DNA from 4 places in the Proteus sp. fly-1089 genome. Region 4 is predicted to be linked to each of the others. Evidence: predicted binding sites of a transcription regulator. Region 4 holds the regulator's gene; each other region holds the start of a gene.

Region 1 (3,976 bases), on a different contig from region 4:
CACGTCAGGTTTAAAGCTGTTCATCTGTTCTGCACCTTTGCGCACAACACTCAATGTTGGATCGGCTTCAACTTCAAAGAAGACTTCTGTTTCAACACCAAATTTTTTCAGTACACGAGTAACTTCATCGACATAACCGTTATTGAATAAGAAACTATCGGTTACGATAAAGGCACGTTTTTTACCATCAGTCGCAATTTCTTCCAGTGCAATAGGTAAGCAACCACGGCGGAAGTAAATAGATTTAGGAAGCTTATGCCACAACATATTTTCTGCTCTTTTCGCCACGGTTTTAGTGTTGATAAGGTGTTTTGGCCCTACGTTTTCTGAAATGGAGTTACCACCCCATGACCCACAACCTAAGGTTAGAGAAGGAGCAAGCTTAAAGTTGTATAAGTCACCAATACCACCTTGAGATGCTGGAGTATTGATTAAGATACGAGATGTTTTCATTTTATCGCCGAAATAGGCAACATGTTCAGGACAATTATCTTGGTCTGTATATAAGCAAGATGTATGACCGATACCGCCCATTTCAACTAATTTTTCTGCTTTATGTACCGCATCTTCAAAAGTTTGAGCGTGGTACATTGCTAATAATGGAGATAATTTCTCGTGAGCAAATGGTTCTGCTTCGGTTGTTTCTTTTACTTCACCAATTAAAATTTTGGTGTTTACAGGTACTTCAATGCCGGCCATTTCAGCGATTTTTGTTGCTGGTTGACCTACGATAGCCGCATTTAAGTTACCGTCTTTTAAGATGATATCTTGAACAGCTTTTAATTCTTTACCTGTTAGCATATAACCGCCGTGAGTAGAGAAACGCTCACGAACTTGTTTATAGATGCTATCAACAACGATTACTGATTGTTCTGACGCACAAATTACGCCGTTATCGAAGGTTTTAGACATTAAGATTGATGCTACAGCACGTTTAATATCTGCTGAGTCATCAATAACAACTGGAGTATTGCCCGCACCAACACCGATAGCAGGTTTACCTGAACTATATGCAGCTTTAACCATGCCTGGACCACCTGTTGCTAAGATCAGGTTGATATCTTCATGGTGCATTAATGCGTTAGAGAGGGCGACTGATGGCTCATCAATCCAACCAATTATGTCTTTTGGCGCACCTGCAGCGATCGCCGCATTTAAAACGATTTCTGCAGCGCGATTTGTTGCTTCTTTAGCGCGTGGGTGTGGCGAGAAAATAATACCATTACGTGTTTTTAAGCTAATTAATGCTTTAAAAATCGCAGTAGATGTTGGGTTAGTGGTCGGTACGATACCGCAAATGATACCAATAGGTTCAGCGATAGTCATTGTGCCGTAAGTCAGATCTTCTGATAAGATCCCGCAGGTTTTTTCATCTTTATATGCATTGTAGATATATTCGGAGGCAAAGTGGTTTTTAATTACTTTATCTTCAACGATACCCATGCCAGATTCTTTCACAGCCAATTTTGCCAGAGGAATACGGGCGTCAGCGGCAGCTAATGCAGCAGCACGGAAAATTGCATCAACTTGTTCTTGAGAGAAGTTAGCAAATTCACGCTGAGCTTTTTTTACACGAGCAACCAAATCATTGAGTTCAGTAACGTTAGTTACAGACATAAAGAGACTCCTGATAAAATGTTAAATTTTTTAAGCAAATTAGCCGTTTTGATCATCATTAATAAGAATAGTCTAGATAGATGACATCGTGCTTATTTCAGTAATAATAATTAGAAGCCCTAATTTGCTTAAAAAACTTAAAAAAAACAACAATAAACATAAATATATTTTTAAAATTATCCTCTTTTTCCGAATGATAACAGCTTACCATCTTTCTAATTAATTAACGTGATCTTAATCACAAAATTGACAAGCTGACACCTTTCAGCACGACCGTTAATGAGAATAATAATCATATGCGAAAAATCATCAACGATTTTTTTGTCGTATCTCATATTTCGATATAAAATTAAACCACTAGGTTTTTATCGGTTTACAAGAGAATATTTTAGGTAAAAACTTGTTAACTAATAGAATTAACTGGTTTATTGATTTAAAGTAACGCGGATTTTTTAGAGTTACTCTATCTTTTATAGAATAATTCGCATGTTTATTAGCCAAGAAGGGGCTTTTCATGGGGGCACTGCTGGATTTATCCGGTTATATTAAATTTTTTGTGGGTCTTTTTGCGATTGTAAACCCAATTGGTATTTTGCCTGTTTTTATTAGTATGACGAGTTATCAAACGGATGCAGGGCGAAACAAAACAAATTTAATTGCAAATGGCTCCGTTGCAATTATTTTGGTTTCATCTCTGTTAATCGGCGATTCTATACTGAATATTTTCGGTATTTCTATCGACTCGTTTCGTATAGCGGGAGGGATGCTGATTGTTACAATTGCCATGACCATGATAAATGGGCGTTTAGGGGAAGATAAACAAAACAATCAAGAACGAAACGAATCTGCCGTACGTAATAGTGTTGCTGTTGTACCTTTGGCGTTACCATTAATGGCAGGGCCTGGGGCAATTAGTTCTTGTATTGTATGGAGTTCTCGTTGGGAAGGTTTTACTAACTTTTTGGGATTAGCCGCAACCAGTATCTTTTTTGCATTCTGCTGTTGGTTGCTTTTTCGTAGTGCAACACTATTAGTGAAATACTTAGGGCAAACGGGAATTAACGTGGTAACCCGTATAATGGGCTTATTATTAATGTCTTTAGGTATTGAGTTTATTGTGACCGGTTTGCGTTCTATTTTTCCGGGCTTATTAGTTTAAATATCGTTAACACAGTAGCATTTTTAAAAATCGCAGTGTTTTTTAATACTGCGATTTTTTATTTATTGCATCACTTCTTCCATGCTAATCAAGACGATGTATTCCTTTTGATAACGCTTCTCTATCATAGTGTTGAGTCAATTCGCCATTTTCCATTAATGCGGCTCTATCAGACATATGAGCAATTACATCGGCATCATGACTCACTAATAAATAAGTCATATTATGCTGTTTTTTTAGGGTGTTAAGCAGATTTAAGATCTCGGCTTGCACTGACATATCCAATGCTGAAGTTGGCTCATCTAATAATAACAATTGAGGTTGTAGCAAAAGGGCTCTTGCAATAGCAACTCGTTGGCGTTGTCCACCAGAGAGTTGGTGAGGATAACGGCTTGCTACATCCGCAGATAAGCCGACTTGAGCTAATGCCTGTTCAATTGTGCTGTTATCAAAAGGAATTTGATGAATTTTCAAAGGTTCAGAAAAAGCACGCTCAATACGGTGTTGGGGGTGTAAAGAGGCATAGGGATCTTGAAATACCATTTGTATATTACGGCGCAATGCGCCTTGAAAACGTTGTTGTGGTTTAATGGTTTGCCCTAAAAGTGACATGCTACCTTGCCAATGGGGCAATAATCCAGCAATGACACGTAAAACGGTTGATTTTCCACAACCAGAACGACCTATTAAGCTGAAGGTTTCACCTTGTTGGACATGTAAGTTGATCCCTTTTACAACATGCTTTGCTTGTTTGCCTTGCTCAAATTGAACGTGTAAATCATGAATATCAATTAGCATGATGTTGCCCCTTGAAATTAAGCGTCCTATCTAATACTGGCAATTGCGTGCCATAAGTACTTGCATTAGGTCTACATGTCCAAAGTGTCCGCGTATAAGGATGTGAGGCTGTCGGTAATGCTTTCGCATTGAGTTCATCCACTTGTTCGCCTTGGTACATCACCATTACACGTTCGCAGTATTCAGCAACCAGAGGTAAATCATGACTAATGAGTAGTAAACCCATCTTGCGCTGCTCACATTGGGTGGTAATCAGTTCAAGAATTTGATGGCGTAATTGGGCATCAAGCGCTGATGTTGGTTCATCAGCAATTAGAATTGTTGGGTTATTAATTAGCGCAATAGCAATCATTGCCCGTTGCCCCATTCCTCCTGATAATTCACCGGGATAGCGGTAAATAC
Region 2 (3,976 bases), on a different contig from region 4:
TGCTGTGAATTAAAACTTGATGGACTTGCAGTTAGCTTACTTTATGAAAATGGAGTTTTAGTACAAGCTGCAACACGTGGGGATGGTACAACAGGAGAGAACATCACTGAAAACGTAAGAACCATTAAAGCGATTCCATTGCGTTTATATGGTGAAAATATCCCTGCACGTATCGAGATCCGTGGTGAAGTCTTTATGAATGAAAAAGGCTTTGAATATTTAAATGAAGAAGCTCGTCGTACAGGGGGAAAAGTATTTGCTAACCCCCGTAACGCAGCTGCGGGATCTTTACGACAACTTGATCCGCGTATCACAGCGAAACGCCCATTAACCTTTTTCTGTTATGGCGTTGGTGTGCTCGAAGGTGGACAATTACCTACAAGCCACTATGCCCGTTTACAACTATTTAAAGAATGGGGATTACCTGTCAGTGATGCGGTAAAATTGTGTACTGGTAGTAATGCTGTTCTTGAGTTTTATCATCATGTAGAAGAAATTCGCCCTAATTTAGGCTTTGATATCGATGGTGTCGTTATTAAGGTGGATGATATTACTCTGCAAGAAGAATTGGGTTTTGTTTCAAGAGCGCCACGTTGGGCTATTGCTTATAAATTCCAAGCACAAGAGCAAATAACGATTATCAAAGATGTTGAATTCCAAGTAGGGCGTACTGGTGCAATTACCCCTGTTGCCCGTTTAGAGCCTGTGCAGGTTGCTGGTGTTGTTGTGAGTAATGCCACATTACACAATGCTGATGAAATTGAGCGCTTGGGACTGCGTATTGGCGATACCGTGGTTATTCGTCGTGCGGGTGATGTTATTCCTCAGGTTGTTAGTGTGATTGAAGAGAAGCGTCCTGCTAATGCACAAGAGATTGTTTTTCCAACGCAATGTCCAATTTGCCAATCTGATATAGAGCGTATTGAAGGCGAAGCGGTAGCGCGTTGTACTGGGGGATTAATTTGTGGTGCGCAACGTAAAGAAGCGCTTAAGCATTTTGTTTCTCGTCGTGCGATGGATGTTGATGGTATGGGCGATAAAATTATCGACCAACTGGTTGAAAAAGAGTATGTCAAAACGCCAGCAGACCTTTTTCGTTTAGATGAAAAAATCCTATCTGGTTTAGAGCGAATGGGCGAAAAATCAGCAAAAAAATTAATTGCTGCATTAGATAAATCTAAATCAACAACATTTGCGCGTTTTATTTATGCTCTCGGAATTAGAAAAGTTGGTGAAGCAACGGCAAGTGGTTTAACTGCCCATTTTTCTACGCTTGAAGCATTACGAAATGCAGATGTTGAAGCATTAAAATCAGTCCCAGATGTGGGAGATATTGTGGCTAAGCATGTTGTTAACTTCTTCCAAGAAGAACACAACAAAACGGTTATTGATCAGCTAATTAATGATGCAGGCATTACATGGCAAGCACCCATGATTATCACTCATGAAGCGGAAGATAATCCTTTTGCAGGTAAAACCGTGGTGTTAACTGGCTCATTATCACAATTAACACGTGATGAAGCAAAAGATAGATTAGTAGCTTTAGGGGCAAAAGTGAGTGGAAGTGTCTCTAAAAAAACCGATATGGTGATTGCAGGTGAAGCTGCAGGTTCTAAGTTAGTGAAAGCTAACGAGTTAGGGATAGACGTTATTGATGAAGATGAAATGATAAGATTACTTGATCAATCTAAATAATCACTCTATTATTTAGTAAATGCTACTGAGAAACGCTCTCAGTAGCATTTTTTTACTTAAGTGAAATTTAAGTGAAATTTGTATTTAATGTTTCTTTAGTAACTTCCAAAGTGTGATCAACCTATCTTATTTAATAAATAGTGTGTATGCGGTTTCATGATATTGTGACAATAGTCACATCCTAATGTTACGCGTTACATAAAATGCTCCTCAAGATTTATTTTTATTTTTGGAGCATGCATGTCTTCTATCATTCACTTCGTTTTAGCACTCGCCGTTATTGGCGCATTAGCATTCATTGCGAGTAATAATCGCAAAGGGATCCGTCTGCGTTATATCGTGCAGTTATTAGTTATTGAAATTGCATTAGCATGGTTCTTCCTCAACTCTGATGTTGGTGAAGGCTTTGTTCGAGGTTTTGCTGGATTATTTGATCACTTATTAGGTTACGCTGCCCAAGGTACTGAATTTGTATTCGGTGGCATGATGAAAGGTGGTTTGGCATTCTTCTTCCTGAATGTATTATGTCCAATTATCTTTATTTCTGCATTAATTGGTATTCTTCAACACATTAAAGTATTACCTTTCGTGATCCGCATTATCGGTACAGTGCTTTCAAAAGTGAATGGTATGGGGAAACTGGAATCATTCAACGCAGTTAGCTCATTAGTTCTTGGTCAATCAGAGAACTTTATTGCTTACAAAGATGTTTTAGGCAAAATGTCTCAGCGTCGTATGTACACCATGGCTGCAACAGCAATGTCGACAGTATCAATGTCAATTGTTGGTGCATACATGACAATGTTAGATCCAAAATACGTTGTTGCTGCTCTAGTATTGAATATGTTCAGTACCTTTATCGTCCTTTCTGTGATTAACCCATATTCTGTTGAGAATGAAGAAGATATTCAAATGGGTAATCTACATGAAGGTCAAAGCTTCTTTGAAATGTTAGGTGAATACATTTTAGCTGGTTTCAAAGTTGCATTAATCGTAGCTGCAATGCTGATTGGTTTCATAGCTTTGATTGCTGCAGTGAATGCAATTTTCAGCATGATTTTTGGTATTAGCTTCCAAGATTGCTTAGGTTACGTTTTCTATCCATTAGCATGGGTAATTGGTGTACCAGAACAAGATGCATTACGTGTTGGTAGTGTAATGGCAACAAAATTAGTGTCTAACGAATTTGTTGCAATGGGTAGTTTACAAGATATCGCGGCCGATATTTCACCACGCTCAGTGGGTATTTTATCAGTATTCTTAGTTTCATTTGCTAACTTCTCTTCAATCGGGATTGTAGCAGGTGCGATTAAAGGTCTAAATGAAATGCAAGGCAACGTTGTTTCTCGTTTCGGTCTGAAATTACTGTTTGGTTCTACATTAGTGAGCTTCTTATCAGCGGCTATTGCAGGCTTGTTTGTTTAATCGCTCAAGATAAAACAGATAGCATGTGAATAAAATAACAATGTAAACCATATTACTTGTTTATCAGGTAATAAAAAATCAAGCAGTACCTCGGGTACTGCTTTTTTTATCTTTAAATTACCCTATAATCGTGTCATCCCTTTCGATGATAAAGCGACAAAAACCATGCTAGAGAAACAGCATCTTATTGATATAGCAAACACACAAATGCCATTTGGTAAGTACAAAGGGCGAATGTTGGTTGATTTACCTGAAGAGTATCTATTATGGTTTGCTAAGAAAGGAGAGTTCCCAGAAGGAAAACTAGGGCAACTCATGGAGATGACCCTTGCAATTAAAATTGAAGGCTTAGAAGGATTATTAAAGCCCTTAAAGCGGTGATATTAATTATTATCTAGTTCTGATTTTTCAGATGCTAATGCATTAATAATTTTCTGACTTAATTCAATAAATAATGCTTGTTCTCCCAATGTCAAACATTCACTTATTTTTTCAGCATTTTGTTTTCGACCTAATGCAGCTCTTGTTAAAAAAGCGTGGCCATTATCAGTTAAATGGGTAATGAACTCACGTTTATCTTTTTCTGAACGATACTGTGCAATAAATCCTAAGGCTTTTAATCCCCTCATAAACTTCGATAAATTTTGTCTTGAAATCGCTAATGAATGACTTAATTGAGATGGAGTTAAATCACCTCGTAAGCGCAATAATTCTAAAATATCATATTGACCCCAAGTGACTTGTTCAGGGGTATAGCGAGTTCGTTGCGCGACTAATGTGCATTGTAATAATGACAATGCATTTTCTAATTCACACTTTTCCATAAATACGTCATCTCATGAATAATATTAACTAA
Region 3 (3,976 bases), on a different contig from region 4:
GCTTAACATACCCAAAATCATTTTTTGAGCAGTACCACTTTTCATTCTTGTAGAGCCAGTTAATACCTCTGCGCCTACGTCTGGTGCAATAGATAAATCAGCAATCTCACTCATCTCACTTTTTCCACGTGTGGTAATAGATATTGTTAACGCTTTTAATTTCTTGCCATATTGCAACGCGGCAACCGTAAAAGGAGTTCGACCGCTTGCGGCAATACCAATAACGACATCTTTATCACTGACATGACGATGTTGAAGCTCTTCAATTGCCGCCTCTTGGCTATCTTCAATATTTTCAACTGCTTTTAGCATTGCATCATGACCACCTGCAATAATGGCCTGCACTAATGTAGAAGGTACACCAAAAGTTGGCGGACATTCGGCACTGTCTAATACTGCTAATCGTCCACTCGTTCCTGCACCAACATAAAAAATACGCCCACCTTTTTGCAAACGTTCAGTAATTTTTTCTACCGCATAGGCAATAGCTGGTAATTCTTTTTTGACTGCATTTGCAACCGTCATATCTGCACTATTGATTAAAGTGACCAATTCCAATGCACTTAACTCTGAAAATTGGGTTGTTTCTTGGTTACTTTCATTTTTAAGACATTGGCTCAATGCATCTTCTTTCATCACAACAACCTTATGAAACTAAATTTCAATTAAAAATACATTTAATGAAATTGTATTTCAATCTTATTTGTCCTGATGGTGTGAAATAAATCACATAATACGAGATCTTTTTCTGTAGAGAAAAATTTAATAGTCATCATCAATATAATTTAATTGATTGATTTCAATGAAGTTCTCTCAATTATCTTATGAGCTAGATAACTGAGAGAATAGAAAGGAGTGGTTATGAAAAAGGATATTACTTTGCTTGTGACAAAAACTGCCCAAACTCTTCAATACTGGGATAAGAAGATTGTGTGCCTTTTCCGGCGACACTTAAGCCTGAAAACATCACCGCTTTATTTAATGCTTCTTCAATATTATTAGTGTGAACATAATAATGGGAAAAACAACCAATAAAGGCATCGCCTGCTCCACTGGTATCTATTGCATCAACTTCAATAGCAGGAATGTATTTTTCAATTTCACCATTCATCCATAATGCGCCCTTCTCACCTAATGTGACGATGACATTCTTAAAGCCTTTTTGTAGTAAAGAACAAGCGGCTTCGCGAATTTCATCCATTGTGGTGATTGGCATACCTGTCAAAATTTCAAGCTCTGTTTCATTCGGAACAAAAAAGTCACAACGGGCAGCAATATCAAGATCTAATGCTTTTGAAGCAGGTGCTGGGTTAAATAACACAGGAATATGGTGTTTGTTACCAAACTCAATAGCGTGATAGACCGTTTCAAGCGGGATTTCTAATTGCAGTACAATTATTTTGCATTTTTTCAGGCTATCTGTCGCTCTATCAATATCTTCTGGTGACAAATGTTGATTAGCACCCTTAACAATTAAAATACTATTTGATGATTGAGAAGTCACAAAAATAGGTGCAACACCGCTTGTTGTACCCGGCACTTTTTCAACATAGCGTGTGTTAATGCCATAAGATCCTAAATTCATGATGGTGTTATCCGCAAAAATATCATCGCCGACTTTAGTTAACATCATCACTTTTGAATTTAATTTAGCAGCAGCAACCGCTTGATTTGCTCCTTTACCACCACAACCAATTTTAAATGCCGGCGCCTCAAGGGTTTCACCCTCTTTTGGCATCCTATCTATATAGGTGATCAAATCCACCATATTTGAACCAATCACTGCGATATCCATAGCGCCTCTTACTCTTATGTAAATTTTATAAATGTGAAAATAGTGACATAGTGATAGATGTATAACAGTATCATGTTATTTAAATATCATTTGTGATTGTTATCTCGTTAAAACAGCACTAATATGTTGCCAAACTAACATGAGTGATAAATAACAATCTTCTTATTAAGGAATATACAATGCGTCCATTAGCTAATTATATCGATCATACCCTTCTTGCTGCAGATACAACTGAAGCACAAATCAAGAAATTGTGTGCTGAAGCAGCTGAACACGGTTTCTTCTCTGTTTGTATTAACACTTCTTACATCCCTTTAGCAAGAACTTGCCTTGAAGGAAGTGATGTAAAAGTATGTTGTGTTATCGACTTCCCATTTGGTGCTGGTTTAACTGCAACAAAAGCATTTGAAGCCGCTGAAGCTATCCGCCAAGGCGCACAAGAAGTCGATATGGTTATTAACATTGGTATGTTAAAAAGCGGTCGTTTAGACTTTGTAAAACAAGATATCGAGGCCGTAAAAGCGGCTTGTGGTAACACAACACTGAAAGTTATTTTAGAAACTTGCTTATTAACTGACGACGAAGTACGTTTAGTGTGTGAAATATGTCGTGAGATCCGCGTTGATTTTGTGAAAACATCAACAGGATACAGTACAATGGGCGCTACAGAACATCATGTCGCATTAATGCGTAAAACAGTGGGTGACGAAGTGGGCGTAAAAGCGTCTGGTGGTGTTCGCGATCGCCAAACAGCATTAAACATGATCAAAGCAGGTGCAACTCGTATTGGTGCTAGCGCAAGTGTCGCTATCGCAACAGATTCAGATGCACCTGAATCAAACTACTAAATAGTTTAGCGTATATTTTCTTGGAGTACGCTATTCAATAACACAAGGATCCTTCGGTGATAGAGACCAAACAGCACGAACGTTTGCGCCGCCTCAGTGAATGTATAAAACGCTCAGGTCGCATACATCTTAAAGACGCCGCGAGGATCCTTGAAGTTTCTGAAATGACGATTAGACGCGATCTTAGTTCTGACGCTGAAAATCCATTTCCAATGTCATTATTGGGTGGCTATATTGTTGCATTAGCCCAACCTCATTCTGGATTAATTTCAACATCATCCGATATTATTACACCAGATCAAACGGAAGAACTTCATATCCCCAATCTTGCCGCCGGTATGGTCTCTGAGGGTGATGTCCTTTTTTTCGATAATGGGCAATTTATTCCTACACTGATTGAACTTATACCTGATAATCTGCACTTCACGGGGATCTGTTATTCTCATCGTGTATTTTTAGCATTAAGCCAGAAAAAAAATGCCACCGTCTTACTTTGTGGTGGTGAATATCGTTCTAAAAGTGATTCATTCTACAACCCTACCCAACCTTCTTATCTTGATAGCATTAATCCTAAAAAAGCCTTTATTGCAGCTGAAGGTGTCCATCTCGATTTTGGTGTTACCTGTTATAACATCGACGATCTTTATATGAAGAAAAAAGCGATGGATAAATCTATTCGTAAGATCTTACTTACCAAATACCACTATTTTGATGAAACAGCGACAGGTAATATGGGCGATTTAGCTCAGTTTGATGTTGTTATCACTGATAGAAAATTAACAGATGATTACGAAGATTATTGCCGAAAAAGCTCAGTAAAAGTGATTTATTAATTAAAAATAAAGTCCTAACTAAAATGAAGAATAAAGAAAAGTGAGTCTTAAATTAAATCGATTATATTTATTCTTTTTATAAAAAATAAAGAAAAACAGCACCACTTTTTAATTGCTAAAGCAAAAAAAAGTGGTTACTATGCCCGCGATTTATTATTTCTTATCCATTTCACTTAACTGCAAGGAGGTATCCCATGACAACTACAAATATGAATACTCTTTGCGGACAATCTCAGAAGTAATCTTTTTTCCTTCTTTTTGCTGTCCGCCAATCAATTTATTTTTATCCTTTACATTATATGGATTGGTATATGGACAAGTGTGTTCATTATTTATCTGATAGCGTTTGTTATATCGCATCAGATAATACTTGGATTGAAAGCAAAGCAATCCAACAATTAGAAACAACGGCTCAACTTCCTGATATGACTTATGTCGCAGGTATGCCAGATCTACATCCTGGTCGTGGTTATCCTATTGGTGCAGCCTTTTTTTCTGTT
Region 4 (3,976 bases):
GTTTGCCGGTGAAATCCCTATTCTTGGCGTTTGTCTTGGACATCAAGCAATAGGACAAGCTTTTGGTGCATCTGTTATCAGAGCACGAGAAGTTATGCATGGTAAAAATTCATTGATACATCATAACCAACAAGGTGTTTTTAAAGGACTTAATCGCCCTTTAAGTGTAACGCGCTATCACTCTTTAGTGATAGATGCTACGACGCTACCAGTGCCTTTTGAAGTAACGGCATGGAGCCAACATGATGGAAATGTTGATGAAATTATGGGAATTCGCCATCGTACACTTCCAATTGAAGGGGTTCAATTTCACCCAGAAAGTATTTTAAGTGAACAAGGGCATGAGTTATTAAATAATTTTCTTAAATATTAATAGGATAGTATTTAAATAGCGAAATAACACCTTTTTATACAAAACCACATTTGATTTTTTATTCATATTTAGTGATTATATTTTCATATTGAATATGAATAACGATCAGGTGGGGTAATGACAAAGCAAAGTATCAACCGGGCAACTTACGATCAAGTAATGTTGCCAATTTATTCACCCGCAGAGTTTATTCCTGTCAAAGGAATGGGTAGCCGTGTTTGGGATCAGCAGGGAAAATCGTATATTGATTTTGCTGGTGGTATTGCTGTTTTAGCACTGGGGCATGCTCATCCTGGCCTTAATCAAGCCTTGAAAGAACAAAGTGAGCAGCTTTGGCATGTTAGCAATATATTTACTAATGAACCTGCATTACGTTTAGCGCAAAAATTAATAGATAACACATTTGCGGAACGTGTCTTTTTTGCTAATTCAGGTGCAGAAGCGAATGAAGCCGCATTTAAATTGGCTCGTCATTATGCCATCACTCGCCATAGTCCTTATAAAACTAAAATTATTGCTTTTCATCATGCATTTCATGGCAGAACTCTGTTTACAGTATCTGTCGGTGGGCAGCCTAAATATGCAGATGGTTTTGGTCCTAAGCCTGCAGATATCGTGCACGTTCCTTTTAATGACTTAGATGCGGTTAAAGCGGTAATGGATGATCACACTTGTGCCGTTGTACTAGAACCAGTTCAAGGTGAAGGTGGCGTAACGGCGGCAACACCTGAGTTTATGAGAGGGCTACGTGAGCTGTGCGATAAGCATCAAGCACTACTTGTTCTTGATGAAGTACAAACAGGTATGGGGCGTACAGGTAAGCTTTTCGCTTATATGAACTATGATGTGATACCAGACATTATTACAACCGCAAAAGCACTAGGAAGTGGTTTCCCTCTCAGTGCGATGTTAACAACACATGAGATAGCTTCTGCAATGGGTGTAGGGACTCATGGTACAACTTATGGAGGTAATCCACTCGCTTGTGCAGTGGGCAATGTCGCATTTGATTTAATTAATACGCCTGAGGTACTTGAGGGTGTAGAAAAGCGTTATCAATGGATTGTAGATGAGCTCACGGCAATAAACCAAACCTACAACGTCTTTTCGCAAATCCGTGGACAAGGATTATTGATCGGTGCACAACTCGCACCACAATATGAAGGTAAAGCCAAAATACTATTAGGATTAGCTGCAAAGCATGGTTTAATGATGTTAAATGCAGGCGCTGATGTTATGCGTTTTACGCCATCATTAATTATTACCCAAGAAGAGCTACAAGAAGGAATGGTAGCATTAAAAGCGGCTATTGCGGAGTTTGTAAAAGAATAGTCCTTATTATAAACCCCATCACAAGAATGGGGTTTATACAGATCTTTTTATCAATAGCCCTTTGTATCGGGCTATTGTTTGTTCGGGCGGGGAAACTTAGCGAGTCCCGTAAACGACGATTGTTTTACCGTGTGCAGAGATCAGGTTTTGATCTTCCAACATTTTCAGAATACGGCCTACAGTTTCGCGTGAACAACCAACGATTTGACCGATTTCCTGACGTGTAATTTTAATTTGCATGCCATCAGGATGCGTCATAGCATCGGGTTGTTTTGCTAAGTTTAGTAAGGTTTGTGCAATACGACCTGTTACATCAAGGAAAGCAAGGTTACCTACTTTTTCTGATGTGGTTTGTAATCTGTTCGCCATTTGAGCTGACAGGCGCATCAGAATATCAGGGTTAACCTGAATTAATTGGCGGAATTTTTTATAGGAAATTTCTGCTACTTCACAGGCTGTTTTTGCTCTAACCCATGCACTACGTTCTTGATCTTCTTCAAATAATCCAAGTTCACCGATGAAATCCCCCTGATTCAGGTAGGAGAGGATCATTTCTTTCCCTTCTTCATCTTTAATAAGAACAGCCACGGAACCTTTAACAATATAATAAAGTGTTTCCGCTTTCTCACCTTGGTGGATCAGCGTGCTCTTGGATGGATATTTGTGAATATGGCAGTGTGACAAAAACCATTCAAGAGTCGGGTCTGTTTGCGGCTTGCCGAGAACCATTCGCGTTATCCTCTGTACGTTAAATGCAGCCTTTCAAAACGGATGGACTCCCTTTTGAGACAGCGTGCTTAAAAATCCTATCTTGACCTATTAACTTCCTGAGAACACGGTAAGTTAATATGGAGTAGATTATAATAAATGAGAAAATAATGCATTGATCTTAACCACTATCATCAAGCAGATATTGTTTTTAACACAATTAGTGCATTAAGTCTCGTTTTACGCAGTCAGCATAATAAACCTATTTGCTAATTGCTAGTTGAATTATGAGAATGTACTCTTTTAGTTTCTGTCATGTTTAGAGGGAAAATAAATGGAAGCACGAGTTAAGTGGGTTGAAGATTTATCTTTTGTTGGTGAGTCTTCATCAGGTCATCAAATAATGATGGATGGGAACTCTGGCGATAAAGCACCAAGCCCAATGGAAATGGTCTTAATTGCTGCGGGGGGATGCAGTGCGATTGATGTCGTTAGTATTTTACGCAAAGGGCGACATCAAGTCACTGATTGTGAAGTAAAATTAACATCAGAGCGTCGCGAAGAAGCCCCTCGTTTATTTACTGATATCAATTTACATTTTATTGTTTCAGGTAAAGAACTCACAGATAAAATTGTTGAGCGAGCTGTTCAATTATCTGCAGAAAAATATTGTTCCGTCTCTTTAATGTTAGGAAAAGCAGCTAATATTACACATTCATTTGAAATAAAAGATACTGAGTAAATTTGATATTTTAAAATAAATTTTAATCAGGAAATAATATCCCTTAAATAAGGGGATATTATTTTTATAAAAATAGAGTTTATTTTTGTTAACTGATCTTTTCGCCATTTAATAATTTTTTGACTAATGGCGCCATAATTAATTCCATCGCTAATCCTAATTTTCCACCAGGCACCACAATCGTATTTATTGTTGACATAAATGAGCCATGCAACATTGCCAGCAAATAAGGAAAATCAATATCAGTTAAGCCTCTAAAGCGAATAACAATAAAACTTTCATCAAGAGTTGGGATAGCTTTAGCTGAGAATGGGTTTGATGTATCGACGGTAGGGACTCGTTGAAAGTTGATGTGAGTACGCGAAAATTGCGGAATGATATAGTTAATATAATCATCCATTGAGCGCACCACTGAATCTCTTACGGCTTCTTGTGAATGACCCCGTTCAGTTGTGTCTCGGATAAGTTTTTGTATCCACTCAAGGTTAACGATAGGGACAACACCCACTAATAAATCAACATGCTGTGCGACATCATGTTCATCAGTGACAACACCTCCGTGTAATCCTTCATAAAAGAGTACATCGGTATTATTGGGTAATGATTCCCATGGTGTAAAAGTTCCTGGTAATTGATTGTAGGGCGTCGCTTCATCATAAGAGTGTAAATATTTACGTGATTGGCCCTGTCCTGTTTCGCTATAGTGGCTGAATGTGGAACTCAGTAGGCTAAAATCATTTGCTTCAGGGCCAAAATAGCTAATATGTCGCCCTTGTTCTTTGGCTTTCCTTATCGCCATATCCATTTCAGGGCGAGTATAG

Evidence for each region. Region 4 encodes CRP, which controls carbon source genes, mostly activating them, when cyclic AMP is high. Its sites were predicted from a motif close to ATGTGANNNNNNTCACAT; they were not measured.
Region 1: adhE (bifunctional acetaldehyde-CoA/alcohol dehydrogenase) is a predicted target of CRP. The motif match lies at 1,844-1,861, and genes of this name have one in related genera.
Region 2: ABN080_RS09240 (NupC/NupG family nucleoside CNT transporter) is a predicted target of CRP. The motif match lies at 1,858-1,875, and genes of this name have one in related genera.
Region 3: deoC (deoxyribose-phosphate aldolase) is a predicted target of CRP. The motif match lies at 1,827-1,844, and genes of this name have one in related genera.

Annotation. Positions count from the first base shown of each region.
Region 1 is NZ_JBEETS010000001.1:992,927-996,902, reverse strand. Features, by position in the region: gene adhE (bifunctional acetaldehyde-CoA/alcohol dehydrogenase) at 1-1,617, opposite strand, end outside; gene ABN080_RS04645 (YchE family NAAT transporter) at 2,132-2,776, shown strand; gene ABN080_RS04640 (ABC transporter ATP-binding protein) at 2,861-3,577, opposite strand; gene ABN080_RS04635 (ABC transporter ATP-binding protein) at 3,564-3,976, opposite strand, start outside.
Region 2 is NZ_JBEETS010000003.1:3,351-7,326, reverse strand. Features, by position in the region: gene ligA (NAD-dependent DNA ligase LigA) at 1-1,695, shown strand, start outside; gene ABN080_RS09240 (NupC/NupG family nucleoside CNT transporter) at 1,936-3,120, shown strand; gene ABN080_RS09235 (DUF3820 family protein) at 3,286-3,501, shown strand; gene ABN080_RS09230 (MarR family winged helix-turn-helix transcriptional regulator) at 3,504-3,944, opposite strand.
Region 3 is NZ_JBEETS010000005.1:44,160-48,135, forward strand. Features, by position in the region: gene murQ (N-acetylmuramic acid 6-phosphate etherase) at 1-636, opposite strand, end outside; gene rbsK (ribokinase) at 875-1,795, opposite strand; gene deoC (deoxyribose-phosphate aldolase) at 1,975-2,643, shown strand; gene ABN080_RS12215 (DeoR family transcriptional regulator) at 2,700-3,476, shown strand; gene ABN080_RS12220 (RNA ligase RtcB family protein) at 3,788-3,976, shown strand, end outside.
Region 4 is NZ_JBEETS010000007.1:224,525-228,500, forward strand. Features, by position in the region: gene ABN080_RS15330 (aminodeoxychorismate synthase component II) at 1-373, shown strand, start outside; gene argD (bifunctional acetylornithine/succinyldiaminopimelate transaminase) at 491-1,705, shown strand; gene crp (cAMP-activated global transcriptional regulator CRP) at 1,802-2,434, opposite strand; gene ABN080_RS15345 (OsmC family protein) at 2,748-3,155, shown strand; gene ABN080_RS15350 (phosphoribulokinase) at 3,244-3,976, opposite strand, start outside.